One region of the Bacillus cereus group sp. RP37 genome, then DNA from elsewhere that is predicted to be linked to it. Evidence: riboswitches for the same ligand, from Rfam matches in the RefSeq annotation. Region 1 holds a riboswitch; the other holds the start of a gene.

Region 1 (7,594 bases):
GTTACTTTGTGCTATTGCGCCATCTATTTGGAGTTTAGTGTTATTACGCTTCTTACAAGGAGCTTCAGGGTCAGCTGGGATTGTTATATCACGTGCAATGGTACGTGACATGTATTCAGGTTCTGAAATGACGAAGTTTTTCTCACTGCTCATGTTAGTAAACGGAGCGGCGCCTATTTTGGCACCGATTATTGGAGGACAATTGCTACAATTTACAACATGGCGCGGTGTCTTCATCGTTCTTGGAGCAATTAGTGTATTTATGTTAATATCAGCTACTTTCGTATTACGTGAAACATTACCTCCTGAAGAAAGAGAAACAGGTGGTTTGTCAGGGACATTGGCGACGTACGGAAAACTGTTAAAGGATCGTCTGTTTATGGGATATGCATTGTCACAAGGGTTAGTAACGGCGGCAATGTTTGCGTACATTTCGGGATCACCATTTGTGTTGCAGAACATATACGGAGCATCACCACAGCAATTTAGCTTATTCTTTGCGATTAATGGTATCGGTATTATTATTGCTAGTCAGGTTACGGGCCGTTTAGCGGGGAAAGTGAATGAGAAGACATTATTTGTTTCCGGTATTATTATTGCAGCTGTTGGTGGTTTATCTTTACTATTAACAATCGTACTAGGAATAGGTTTAATTGGTGTTTTATGTTCCTTATTCCTTGTCGTGTCAAGCGTGGGGGTTGTATCAACAACTGGGTTCTCATTAGCGATGAGAAATCAGAAACAAGCTGCAGGAACAGCATCAGCTTTATTAGGCTTATTACAGTTTATTTCAGGAGCACTTGTTGCACCGCTAGTAGGTATTGGTGGAAGCAACACCGCATTACCGATGGGAGTTGTTATAGCGCTTTGTGAAATTGGTGCTGTATTATGTTATCTATTTATGGCCAGAAGAAGTGAGAAGCAGTTTGAACTGCAACAAAGACAAAATTTAGAGGCTTAATAAAAAAGAGCTGATTCAAATATTTTTTGAATCAGCTCTTTTTTCATTTTTTGAAATAACGCATACAGTTTCGTAAGGTGATGCAAAAGTTATTTGCTTGAACTACTCACCACTTAACGTCCTTACGGACTGTTTGAAGTGGGAGATTCCTAAGTACAGAAGCCTAGTGGCTTCTAATTCATTAGGCTATCCCCGTAGTTCCTACGGTTAGAAGCCTTAAAGCTTCATTTTTAAGATTGATACTTGCGTTAATATCTCTGTCGTGATGACTATTGCACTCAGGACAATCCCATTCACGAAGATTTAGATTCTTAACGTCTTTATTTTGATACCCACAACAAGAACATAATTGGCTTGAAGCAAATGTTTTGGATACCGGAATGACTTGTTTTCCATACCATTTTGCCTTGTATTCTAGCAACGTTCTAAATTGTGACCAAGATACTTCACTAATCGCTTTTGCTAACTTATGATTTTTTAACATATTCGATACTTGTAAATCTTCTATACCGATAACATCGTGGTTTTTGATGATTTCAGTTGAGATTTTGTCCAAGTAATCTTTTCTAGCATTAGCTATGTATTCATGAATTCTAGCTACCCTTACTCGTTGTTTATTCCAGCGAGAAGATCCTTTCATTCTTCTAGAAAGAACACGCTGTGCTTTTGCCAACTTCTCTTCCAATGAGCGAAAAAATTTAGGGTTTTTATAGGTTGTTCCATCTGACAAAATGGCGAAATCTTTTAACCCTACATCCATTCCAATATAAGAATGTGTTTTCGGAAGTTCTTGCACTTCTGTTTTAACTAACAAGGACACAAAGTATTTACCAGAAGGGTTCCGTCTAACCGTAGCATTTAAAATACGTCCCTTTACTTCACGACTTTTGGCAAATCGAACAAGACCTAGTTTCGGCAATTTCATTTTGTTTCCCACAACAACAATGTTTTCATTTGTTTGTTTTGTGGTATAAGATTGTACGTTGTTCTTTTTAGATTTGAAACGCGGGGCACTGTTTTGTTTTTTAAAAAAGCGTGTGTAAGCATCCGCAAGGTTGCGAACAGACGATTGAATAGCAATACTATCCACTTCTTTTAGCCAAACAAACTCTTTCTTCATGGCAGGAAGTTTGGCAGAGCATGTACCATATGTCAAACCCTTTCCTGTTTCTTTGTATGCATTATCCCATAGAGATAGGAAGTGATTGAATACAAAACGAGAACAACCAATCGTTTTATTAATCAGGATCGCTTGTGCTTTATTTGGATAGATACGAAATTTATACGCTTTATTAATCATCCTTCGTTTCACCTCCATTTCGATATATGTCTATTATATACCAAACATACATTCGATTGATAGTGAAGTGATTATTACAAATTTCCTGGTAATACTTTACATATGTCGAACGATTAAGATGACTTCCTGTCATCTCTTGTTCGAAGCCAATTCATCTCCCACCTACTCGCTGGGCTACGTCCTTCACGATCCTTGAGGAAGGAGTCTTCTTGGCTAAATTGATAAAGTGACGATACTGTGACAAAAATGTTGGTGTGTATATTAAGATATCGTCTTAAGTGTAAAAAGTAGGGTGTTCTCGGTATAATAACAAGTGGAGATAAAATAAACTATAATGAGTAATAGCTGTAGATAAAAGGAGAAGAAGAGATGAAGAAGGTTTTGGGTATTGCTGTAATGGGAAGTATGCTCCTTCTAGCAGGGTGTAATGGAAATAAAGATACGAAAGAACCGAAAGAAAAGGTAGAGCAATCTACTGAACAAAAAGAAGAGATAAAAGAATACCTTGCAGTACATGAAAAATACGATATAAAAATAAATAAAGAAATTAATAAAGCACTGCAGTTATTTGAAGTGGCAAAAGAAAAGGGCGGTAAGGAAATAACGAATGCTACATATAAAGAAGACGTGCAAAAGGTAACGACGAGCATGTTAGAAGATATTGATCATATACGTAAAGAAATTCGTGTTCCAAAGTCGAAAGAGAAAGAACATGAGGTATATGTTGGTTTCTTGAATGAATCAGAACAAGCGATGAAAAAATTACAGAAGTTAGCTAAAGAAGAAGATTCATCGTTGATTCGTGATATAGAAATTAATTTTGCAACAGCATCGACATACTATAAACGTTTTCAAGCAGAAACGAAAAAATAACCTTGCGCATGCAAGGTTATTTTTTCTTCTTACCATCTCCGTCTTCATCCTCGGATACTAATACCTTCTGTTCTTCGTGAAATTCAGAAATTGTTTGTCCGGTAATATTATCGAATGGAGTTATAAAAAGAAGTGATACGTTTCTTTTGAATAAAGAGTTTATAGAAGCCGATGATGACAAGTATAACGATGGTTAATGGTAATCCTATAGTAGCAAGAAGTAAGGAATCCATTTTATAACTCCTTTAATACAATTTCTTTTTATTATAAGCGAAAGATTGTAATTTCAATAACTAGCATCGCAGAAAACTGATTTTTCTAAATATATCTAATTTGATTGACTTTTCATTTTTTCAGAATTATAATTCGAAATATACAATTTGAACCAAATAATAATATAGCAATTTACTTATCCAGAGAGGTAGAGGGACTGGCCCTATGACACCTCAGCAGCGGGTTCTATAACAGGAACACCGTGCTAATTCCAGCAAGCAAGTCTTGAAAGATAAGTGATGGGCCTTTGTTTATTAAGCCTTGATCTTATTTTTTTAAGATCAAGGCTTTTTGTATTCTAAAAAGAGAAAAGGGAGTAATGGGGAAAATACGTTAATAAAACTAAGTAAATTTATGTGTTTAGGGGGTTATTGAAGTGTATGTAATTAAAAAATTATCGGTTATGGTATTCACACTATGGGTTATTACGACAGTGACATTTCTAATTATGCATATTATTCCAGGCGATCCATTTTCATCGGATGCGAAAATCTTTCCTGAAGAAGTGATACAAAATATGAGAGCAAAGTATCATCTTGATGAACCGTTATGGAATCAATATGTTGCGTATCTAGACGGCGTAGTTCATTTTGATTTTGGTGAATCCGTTCAATCGACGGGGCAAGGCGTATCAGAAATTATAACGACAGGATTTGGTCCATCAGCGATTATTGGTTTACAAGCACTTGTTATTTCATTATTAGTCGGAATTGCAGCAGGTACATTTGCTGCTCTCTATCACGGGAGAGTAATTGATTATGGTGTGAGTTTACTTGCGATTCTCGGCATATCTATTCCAAGTTTTATTTTAGCACCACTATTTATACAAGTATTCGCTATTCAATTTGAGCTCTTACCAGTAGCGTCTTGGGGCACATTCGAGCATACGGTGTTGCCATCCTTTGCATTAGCGTTAGGGCCAATCGCGGTTATTACAAGGTTTGTTCGTTCTAATATGATCGAAGTTTTGCAGAGTGATTATATTAAGCTAGCAAGAGCGAAAGGTATACCAATTAAGAAGATTATTATAAGACACGCTCTTCGGAATGCAATTGTTCCAGTACTTACATTTGTTGGACCGTTAATGGCTGGGCTTTTAACAGGGACTTTCGTTATTGAAAAAATATTTTCCATTCCTGGTTTAGGAAAATATTTCGTAGATAGTATTTTTAATCGAGATTATCCGGTAATTATGGGAACAACCATTTTCTATAGTGCGCTATTGATTGTATGTATTTTTATTACAGATATCATTCATCGTATTGTTGATCCGCGCATTCGTTCTATTACGTAAGGAGGGGGGATATTTAAATGGGAGCTTATGAAATTAATAAACAGTTATTAACGAATGAAGAGAAAAAAGAATTAACGATAAATAAAGAGCAGCAAACGATTAGCCGAAAAAAGGAAGTACTTCGTAAGTTTGTATCGAATCCAATCGCAGTTTTAGGGTCAGTGACGTTATTACTAATTATTGTATTCTCTCTTATTGGTGAAAGTTTAACGCCATTTACTGCGAGTGAGCAAGTAAAAGAGGCAACAAACTTACCGCCTAGTAGTGAACATTGGTTCGGAACAGATGATTTAGGTAGAGACATATGGGCACGTACATGGGCTGGCGGGAAAATTTCGCTAACAGTTGGATTGGTAGCAGCAGCTCTTGATATAGGGCTAGGTGTACTGATCGGTGGATTTAGTGGATATGTGAGAGGGCGCAATCGCCTTGGAACGTTAATTGATGAGTGGATTATAAGAGGGATTGAAGTATTATATGGTATCCCATATTTATTAATTGTTATTTTACTATTAATCGTTATGAAACCAGGTCTTTTTACCATCATTATCGCCCTTGCATTAACAGGGTGGATTGGAATGGCTCGTCTCATTCGAGCTCAAGTCTTGTCTTTAAAACAAAGAGAGTTTGTTATTGCAGCAGAGCGATTAGGTACATCGCATATGAAAATTATATATGGACATTTAATTCCAAACTTAACAGGCATTATTATCGTGAATTTGTCATTTACAATTCCAGCAGCTATTTTCTCAGAATCATTTTTAAGCTTTATTGGCCTTGGAGTGCAATCGCCAGCAGCGAGTTGGGGAACGATGACGAACGATGCACTTGGGACATTACTAAGCGGAGAGTGGTGGCAGCTATTCTTCCCGGCAATCATGATTGCACTCATCATGTTCGCATTTAATGCTATTGGTGATGGTTTGCAAGATGCAATTGATCCGAAAATCGTAAAACGGAATCGAAAGGAGAAAAAACATGGGACAGCTCTTATCTTTAGAAAACGTAACGTTAGCCGTTGAAAAAGAGAATAGTAAGCAAGCGATTGTGAAACATGTTTCCTTTTCTATTAACAAAGGTGAAATAGTGGCATTGGTAGGGGAGAGTGGTTCAGGAAAAAGCGTTACAGGGCAATCTATTATCGGCTTAAATCAAGAATCCATTCGTATCGATGGTGGAAATGTATCTTTCCAATCAAAGGAATTAACGAATTTACAAGAATCAGAATGGAATCAAATTCGCGGGAAAGATATTTCCTTTATCTTTCAAGATCCGCTTTCATCTTTAAATCCGACGATGAAGGTGGGAAGGCAAATTACAGAAGTGATTTTGCAACACGAAAAGAAATCGAAAAAAGAGGCAAAAAAAATTGCAATTAACCTATTAAATGATTTAGGAATACATGAAGCAGAGAAACGTTTTGAACAGTACCCACATCAATTAAGTGGCGGTATGAGGCAACGTATTTGTTTAGCAATTGCGTTTGCTTGTCATCCAAAGCTTGTTATTGCAGACGAGCCAACAACAGCGTTAGATGTAACGATTCAAAAACAAATTATGGGATTATTAAAAGAGCGGAAAGAAAAACAAAATACGAGCATTTTATTAATCACACACGACTTGGCGCTTGTACGTGAAGTAGCTGACCGGGTGGTAGTTATGTACGGTGGACGTGTTGTTGAAAAAGGGACGATACAGGAAGTAATAGGTTCTCCTAAACATCCATATACGAAAAGCTTATTACAAGCAATTCCGAATATGGATGATTCAGAAAAAGTATTACGTGCAATAGAAGGAACGACACCTTCCATTGAAACATTAAATAGCTTTGGTTGTCCCTTTGTTAATCGTTGCCCAGTAGCAATAAAAGAATGCATTCATCGCTTCCCAGAGAGAACAACATATTCTGAGGAGCATAGTTCTCATTGTTGGCAGCATGTTCTAGAGCATAACCAAGCGAAATCAAAAGAGAAGGTGAATGCTTCATGACGACAGATTTAATTACGGTAAAGCAAGTAAAGAAAACGTATGGAAGTAAAAACAAAGAAATCACAGCTTTAAAAGATATATCTCTTTCTATCCCGAAAGGAACAACGCTTGGCATTATTGGAGAAAGCGGTTCTGGAAAAACAACACTCGGTAAGCTTATAGCTGGGATCGAGAAACCAACGTCTGGTGAAATTGATTATAACGGTCAAGTTGTTCACAAGTTGAAGGCAGCTCATAAGCGTGATTTCTTACAGAAAGTGCAGTTCATTTTTCAAGATTCCACAGCGGCATTAAATCCGCGCTGGAAAGTACGCGATAGCGTAACAGAAGGCTATATTTCATTTGGTTTAGGCGATAAAGGATTGAAAGATAAAGTCGCGGGTGATGCGCTAGAGCGTGTTGGGTTAGATAGACGATATATTGATCGTTACCCGCATGAATTTAGCGGAGGGCAACGTCAACGTATTGCTATTGCAAGAGCTTTATTATGTGAGCCAGAAGTATTGATTCTGGATGAACCAATTTCAGCATTAGATGTTTCACTTCAAATCCAAATTGTGCACTTGCTGCAAAAGATTCAAAAGAAACAAGGCTATACATATTTATTTATCGCGCATGATTTACCGATGGTTCACTATTTATGTGAAAAAGTGGCTGTCTTATATAAAGGAGAACTTGTTGAATTTGGAGATACGGATGAAGTATTTCGTAATCCACAACATTCTTATACAAAAACATTATTAGCATCAACACCAAAAATTTCAGGGTAAAGGGGAATGTAAGATGAAGAAGTTTTTACTGTTTGTCATTATGACCGTTTTAGCAATTACTTCTGTCGCTTGCGGTAAGAAAGAGACGCAAAAGGCAAGTGCTGGTAAGGGAGGAGGAGATCGATTAGTAACGA
Region 2 (7,594 bases), 2.4 Mb from region 1:
ACCAGAGGAATTTGAGTTAAACGCTATAATTGACGAAAAAACGAATGTGTTTAATATGGGCGCAATGGCTTTTGTGCTCTTAGGTGGTGGAAAAGATCGCTCCTTTACAAAATGGGAAGCAAGTAGGGATTTATATGAAATAGCGTATCGCGCTGTAAATGAAAACCGAACTGAACGATATGCATCAGTTGAAGAATTTTATGAAGAGTGGGTAAACGTGTCAAATACTGAAAAAATATAAACCTATATTATTTAAACAAATATATATATTATACTATTATCATGTATAATATATTTGAAAAGGAAATTCAAAATAATGAGGCAAATATTATGGACTTTGTTTATATTAATCAAAACGTATTAAATAATCTTCTTTACATTTTAATTAGTATCTTTATCTTTTATTTTATATTTGATAGCGGGCGCTATTTGAAGAAATATAAAAAGCTACTTACTATACTTTGTACGAGTATCCCTCTTATTTTATGTATGCGCTATCCTATCTATATGGATGAAAATTGTATTCATGATTTAAGACAAATACCAGTTATAATAGGTACGCTTTATGGTGGCTTCCCTGTCGGTATAATATTGTTTGCTATTTTATTAATTACAAGATTTTCATTTTATGGATTTAGTATGTTAACAATACTCGTTTATGGCACAATGTTTATCATTACAGCGTTCGCATCCGCAAAATTTAATAAGTATAATAGAAAAGTTAAAGTAGCTTATGGAATGTTTTTAACATTTTTTCTAGCAATATTTACAACTGTAATTGTATTAACTTTATCGGATTTTGAAGTGAATAATTTATACATTATTTATTTTATAATATTACCAACTACTTTGATGTTGTTTGTAATTTATTTTAATGAAGTTTTAAAAGATGCAGTATGTATGCGATCGAAGTTAATTAAAATGGAAAAAATGGAGATTGTGAGCCAACTCGCTGCTAGTATATCGCACGAGGTAAGAAATCCTTTAACTGTCGTAAAAGGATTTACTCAACTTTTAAAAACACCGAATTTAACTCCAGAATCTAGAGACGAGTATATTGAACATATACTTGAAGAGTTGCATCGTGCCCAAGGAATTATTGATGATTATTTAACATTTGCCAAACCTGCTTCAGAAAAATTAGATCATATTTCAGTAGAACAAGAGTTAACTCGAGTTATTAATATGATCTTACCTTTATGTAATATGAATACAATACATATTACGAAAGATTTCTCTAGGGCATCAATTGTTGGTAATAAACAGCACTTTCAACAATGTTTTTTAAACCTAATAAAAAATAGTATTGAAGCAATGCCTAATGGTGGTACTTTACATATCTCCTCATCTATTAGTAATAATAAAGTTATAATACGAATTGAGGATAGCGGAATTGGTATGTCACAAGAGCAAATAAATCGATTTGGCGAACCCTATTTTAGCACAAAAACAAAAGGTACAGGATTAGGTACAATGGTTGCTGTTAAGATTATTGAAACGATGCAAGGTAGTTTAAAAATCCGAAGTCTCGTTAATAAAGGTACAACTTTGACAATTACATTGCCGAAATGTAATACGAACTCATCTGAAAACAAATAAAAAAGGAGCATAATTGCTCCTTTTTTATTTGTTTCGATACATAAGTATCTTCTATGTTTTTTTAGTTTACATTTGTGGAGACTAATTAGAAATTAGTACCCTCCGCCCCAGCAGCTGCATCCAACGATAATTAATAAAATAAATAACACAACTAGTAAAGCGAAACCTCCACCAAAACCACAAGAACCACCGTAACTCATATTTTCTCCTCCTTTTGGTTTGAAAACTAATAGGTAGTTGATCATTTTAACTGGTTCGTATTATACATTATGTGAATATCCCTTTTTTGAGCATGTCTACATAAAAATAAGTAAAAGCACTCATTTGAGAGTGCTTTAAAATGGATACCAAAAGTTTTGAAATACATGTAACTTTAAATATACTGCAATAATTAAAATAAAAACACCTACAAATAAAGCCATGAAATCCCCTTTTTTCGCTTTATTTGTATAAAACCATGTACGTTTATCCTTCTTTCCAAATCCTCTTAAATCCATTGCATTTGAAACTGTATCAATTCTATCTAGTGAATGAATAATTAGCGGCCAGAAAATTAAGACACGGTTTTTCATACGAATCCATAAACTTGCTTCACCTTTTTCAAAAGCTACTCCTCTCGCCTCTTGTGCATGTTTAATAACTTTATATTCGGACTGAATATCAGGTATATAGCGTAATGCAATATTTATTGCATAGGTAATCTTATAATGAATACGAAATTTACTTAAGCTACTCACAAATTCGCTTCGGTCAGTCGTATAAATAAATATAAGTGTAAATGGTAATAACGTAAAATACTTTAACGAAAGTGTAGCTGCATAAAATACGGTTTCGTATGTAATTGTTGCATATCCAATATACACAAATGAAGTATATGATCCGATTAATTCAGATCCATGGGTTGGTGTAATAAATAAAATCATGACAGAATTTAATAAACTAAATGTAAATATAACACTAAAAACAATAAAAATTTTACGAAATGGAATTTTAGCAACTAAAAGTCCGATACATCCAATCATAAATACAAATAGCAATATGCGAAAATCAAAAAATAAAAAAGTAAGTGTCATACAGAAAATAAATAACAACAATTTCACTGCTCCATCCATGCGATGAAAATATGTACTATACACCTTCCTCCCTCCTAATAACATCAAAATAAAGTTCTACAAACCTTTCAGGAAATGCAATCCCACTAAATTTAATTAGTTTGTATAAAGAACTTTCCCTTAGGTTCGCTCTTTGTAACGTTTCTAGATGCCCTAATACAATAGACGCGGTATTATTCGCAATAATTTTCCCTTCATGTAAAACTATCGCTCTGTCTGTATATTCCAATACGAGATTCATATCGTGTGTGATAAAAATAAACGATATTCCCTTTGCAGCTAATTTTCTAATAAACGACATAAACTGTTTATAGTGATAATAATCTTGTCCCGCTGTCGGTTCATCTAATATGATAAGTTTCGGATTTGTTGTTAGTACAGATGCAATTGTTAATCTCTTTTTTTGTCCATAACTTAACGCCTGAATTGGCCAGTTTCGAAATGGATACAAACCACAAACTTTTAACGCTTCTTCCGCTCTAAGCTTAATCTCTTCCTTTGAAACCCTTTTTAATTTTAATGTGAATGAAACTTCTTCTATAACAGTATGTTGTGTAATCGTATGATTTGGATTTTGCATCACATAAGATATAACCTCACCGCGTTTACGAATAGACCAAGAATTGATATTTACTCCATCAATTAAAATCCTATCATTTTTTGTTTTGTTTATCCCTATAAGACTATGAGCTAATGTTGATTTTCCAGCTCCATTATGGCCCAACAGTCCTACTATTTCCCCTTTATATAGAGAGAAATTTACATTGTCTAATACTTTTTGTTTATTAGGATATGAGAACGACAAATTCTCTACATTCAATAATTCATTTTTTGTAGGACTATCTTTATAAAAAGCTTGCTTCTCCATCCACTCATTTATTACGCTACTAACATTTTCCCTTTGAAGATTTTCAATTGGGTATATTACATCATTATTACTATCAAAATGTAATCTCTTTAATACTTCTATGTACATAGGCTCTCTTAAGCCAATAGATGGTAATATATTTGACGCTAAAATCTCTTCTGGTGTCCCTATGGCAACAATTTCACCTTCATCAATTAAAATAATTTTATCTAAATCCAGGTTTAACATTTCTTCTATTCGATGTTCAATAATTACAATTGTTTTATTATATTGTTTATGTATATCTTGAATAAGTTCTATTGTATGTAAGGCGCTTAGCGGATCCAAATTTGCTAACGGTTCATCGAACAATAATATATCAGCATTTGTCGTTAACAGACCTGCTAGAGAAACAGTTTGTTTTTGCCCTCCTGATAATTCATGTGGACTTTGTTTATGAAAAGTATGCATCTTTACCTTTTTTAATGCGTCCGAAACAATCTTTTTCATATCATCTTGATTTACACATTCATTTTCTAAATAAAAAGCTACATCTTCTTCTACTGTAAGGCCAATAAATTGAGCATCTTGATCTTGCAAAATTGTTCCTACTTGTTTACTCTGTTCAAATATACTCTCTTTCCTCGGATCTTTTCCGGCAATTAAAATATTACCAGTACTAAATCCTTCATAAGAAAATGGGATTAGCCCATTGATACAATGAGCTAACGTTGATTTCCCCGAACCGCTTCGTCCAGCAACTAGTACTTTTTCTCCAGGATATATATGAAATGTAATGTCTTTTACAGTAGGCTGTGCCGCATGCTCATATTGAAAGCTAAATTGTTCAAAAGAAATAATTGGTTGCATGTTAACATCCCTACTTTTCAATTTTTAAATGTGTATGTTTCTTATTAGATTTAGCTAGACCTATTGTAATTGGCAATCCGAGAACTAAAAATACAATAACATCGGCAATTGTTGCTCCTAATACTTGTATAACAATTTTGTCAAACGGTTCTCCCATCACAATAATATCGAATGCCCCAGCAAATATAATCGCAATGACAATACCAATTAACCCAGTAATGGCTAAATAAGAAATATCTCCCTTATTATACGTCCCGTTTTTCACACTAAAGCCAACTCTTTTTTGAATGAGTCCCATTGCAAGGCCGATAAGTCCTGAACTAATAACCCACCCCCACCAAATACCCCATCCAGCGATTGTATCTGTTACGATATGACCGATAAGTCCTATTAACAGTCCTGCTACTGGACCAAATAACGCTCCAAAAACAGTTAAAATAGCTAATGCAGGTTTAATAAATGTATTTGGTGCAATAGAAAATCCCCAAAGTCCTAATATCCCGTATAACGCTGATCCAATTCCGATTGCTGCTACTAACTTTGTTGATAATTTGTTCATTACAATTCCCCTCTCATATTAGTCAACTTTTATTACTCTATATTTATTTTAAAAATGAATTATGCATCGACACTCCCTTTCTATACAACAAAAAATGACCTCTTGCATAAGAGGTCATTTTCTTTCACGTTCAAGAATCCTCTTATCTCCAAAAAACACATTGTGTCCTCTGCGGAATTAGCACCTTCCTATGATTTTACATAGGGGTTGCTGAGGTTTCGTAGGGCCGTACCCTCCACCTCTCTGGATAAGTATTAATTTGTAATTCGTATTATGGCACTAAGAAAGATAAATTACAATAGTTTTCTAATTATTTTTATTTTTTGTTAAATAGCACATTTATATCATTGTATTCTTATCGGAATTATGAAATAATGAATTCAAAATTGTTTCGGGAGGAATGTATGATGAAAGTAATCGGTTTAATTGGTGGACTAAGTTGGGAATCTACATCGTTATACTATAAACATATTAATACACTTACACTTTCTCAATATGATCAAAATGCAAAGCTTGTTTTATATAGCATGGACTTTGGTGAAGTAACTACTTTGTTACAAAATCATCAATATGAAGAAGTGAAAAACGAATTAGTCACAGTTGCAAAAAAGGTTGAAAAATCCGGAGCTGATTGTTTATTAATGTGTTCCAATACGGTCCATTTATTTGCTGAAGAAGTAGAAAGTGCAATATCTATTCCACTTCTTCACATTGGTGATGTGAGTGCTAAAGAAGTGGTAGAACAAAATATAAAGCGTATCGGACTATTGGGTACGAAACAAACGATGGAACAAGACTTCTATAAATCACGTTTAGCGAATTATAATATTGAGACGATTATCCCAAATGAAGAGGAAAGAAATTTTATTCATCATGTTATTTTAAATGAATTAAGTAAAGGAATTATTTCAGAAACATCAAAAGAAAAACTATTACAAATTACAAAATCATTAATTCAAAATGGCGCAGAAGGTATATTACTAGGCTGTACTGAAATCCCTTTGCTTATTTCCCAAAACGACCTTACTGTTCCTGTTTTTGATACTGCTTTTTTACATGCAAATACTGCTGTGCAGTTTGCGGGATAATAATATAAAAGCATAAAGGTTGAACCTCTATGCTTTTATATTGTCCACACTATTTATTTAAAAGAGATTTAATAGCTGCAATTGCCTCATTTGAACCACCGCATTCTAAAAAACTATCATTTAGTTTTCGTATACCATGTTTATACTTTTCATTTGAAAGAACGTTTGTTACCGCTTCTTTTAAAGTTTGCGCATTAACATGCTCTTTCAATAACCTATGTGCTGCCTCAAGTTCAGTTAATCTTTGTGCTATCATCGGCTGGTCTTTATCATGTGGAATTATGATAAATGGGACATTAAAATAAATAGCATCGTGTACGCTATTCATGCCGCCATGTGTAATAAATACATCTGCTTCACTTAATATTTCTGATTGGGGTACGTATGGAGCAATTATAAAATTGTCTGGTGCTTGCTTTATTTTTGAAATATCATTTCGATCACCAATTGCCATTACGACTATCCCTTCAAAATTTGAGAAAGTATCAATACAAGTATTAAAGAATGGTTCGAGCCCTTCAAGTAGTGTCCCCATTGAAATATAAATAACTTTCTTATCTTTAAGCAATTCAAGTGGAAACTCTACATTTGTTTTACGATTTGAAATACTCGGCCCAATAAAAATGTTATTTTCTCCGAACAAATCACTATCAGGTTGAAAATAACGACTTGTGTACACGAGTGAGATATCTCCCTTATTATGCATAAATTGAAGATTATTTTTAGGCTTTACTCCAAATTCATGTTCCATTTGACATAGTAACTTTTCAGAACGTTCATCGGGTCGGAATTGTATTTCTGCATTTGGATGAAAAGGTAAAGTCTCCAATAATTTTGGAGGAATTAAAAATATAGGAGAAGAAAGTACGCCTGGAATTTGTAAATACTCCTTTACTAACTCTCCAGCACCAAATATATCGTAAATTACGAAATCAAAATTTATGCTTTCACTTAATTGTTTCGTAATTTCTAATATATATAAAGAAGTTTGAACATGTACATGAAAGAAAGAATTCAGCCCATATGAAGTTTCACTATCAATAGAAATCTCCTTTAATAAATCTGGATGGGTATATACAGTTGCTCCCAAATCTTCAATTCTGCCTTTAAAGTGTTCTGTTGTAATATAATGTACGTAATCACCCCGTTCAGTAAAGGCCTTGACTAAACTTAATGTAGGATTTACATGTCCCTCTGCCGGGAAATTAACCACTAAAATATTTAGCACTTGTTACTCACTCCTTACATTTCAATGCTCTTATTAATCATATTATAATTATTACCGTCACCCTCCCCCTAATAGTCCTAATATACTTACTACTTTAGGTTGATAAATAATTGTCAGTTAATACATTAAAAAAGGCATCTACATAAGTAGATGCCTAACCGTGATAAGGAGTGTTCTGTGAGGTTAGAATAAACTTTTCAGCTTGTCCTATGCTATCAATATATGAATTTTTTTATAAAACGTGAATAATTGATAGAATGATTTTATCCCTCTCCATCACCCATTTTGGCC

What was found. Region 1 has a riboswitch for S-adenosylmethionine ahead of QCI44_RS27295 (ABC transporter permease). Riboswitches for the same ligand answer to the same signal wherever they lie in the genome.
Region 2: linked by a shared signal. The riboswitch ahead of QCI44_RS14970 (ECF-type riboflavin transporter substrate-binding protein) and the one ahead of QCI44_RS27295 (ABC transporter permease) in region 1 are both predicted to bind S-adenosylmethionine.

The regions. Positions count from the first base shown of each region.
Region 1 is NZ_JARVHP010000001.1:5,199,698-5,207,291, reverse strand. Features, by position in the region: gene QCI44_RS27315 (multidrug effflux MFS transporter) at 1-961, shown strand, start outside; gene tnpB (IS200/IS605 family element RNA-guided endonuclease TnpB) at 1,143-2,261, opposite strand; gene QCI44_RS27305 (lipoprotein) at 2,631-3,134, shown strand; partial or broken gene QCI44_RS27300 (DUF3951 domain-containing protein) at 3,151-3,367, opposite strand; SAM riboswitch class I at 3,541-3,646, shown strand; gene QCI44_RS27295 (ABC transporter permease) at 3,784-4,701, shown strand; gene QCI44_RS27290 (ABC transporter permease) at 4,719-5,723, shown strand; gene QCI44_RS27285 (ABC transporter ATP-binding protein) at 5,680-6,690, shown strand; gene QCI44_RS27280 (ABC transporter ATP-binding protein) at 6,687-7,460, shown strand; gene QCI44_RS27275 (peptide ABC transporter substrate-binding protein) at 7,474-7,594, shown strand, end outside.
Region 2 is NZ_JARVHP010000001.1:2,798,891-2,806,484, forward strand. Features, by position in the region: gene QCI44_RS14945 (protein kinase) at 1-241, shown strand, start outside; gene QCI44_RS14950 (sensor histidine kinase) at 331-1,599, shown strand; gene QCI44_RS14955 (YjcZ family sporulation protein) at 1,692-1,799, opposite strand; gene QCI44_RS14960 (energy-coupling factor transporter transmembrane component T family protein) at 1,935-2,735, opposite strand; gene QCI44_RS14965 (ABC transporter ATP-binding protein) at 2,728-4,428, opposite strand; gene QCI44_RS14970 (ECF-type riboflavin transporter substrate-binding protein) at 4,439-4,987, opposite strand; SAM riboswitch class I at 5,127-5,241, opposite strand; gene QCI44_RS14975 (aspartate/glutamate racemase family protein) at 5,392-6,075, shown strand; gene QCI44_RS14980 (macrolide family glycosyltransferase) at 6,125-7,303, opposite strand.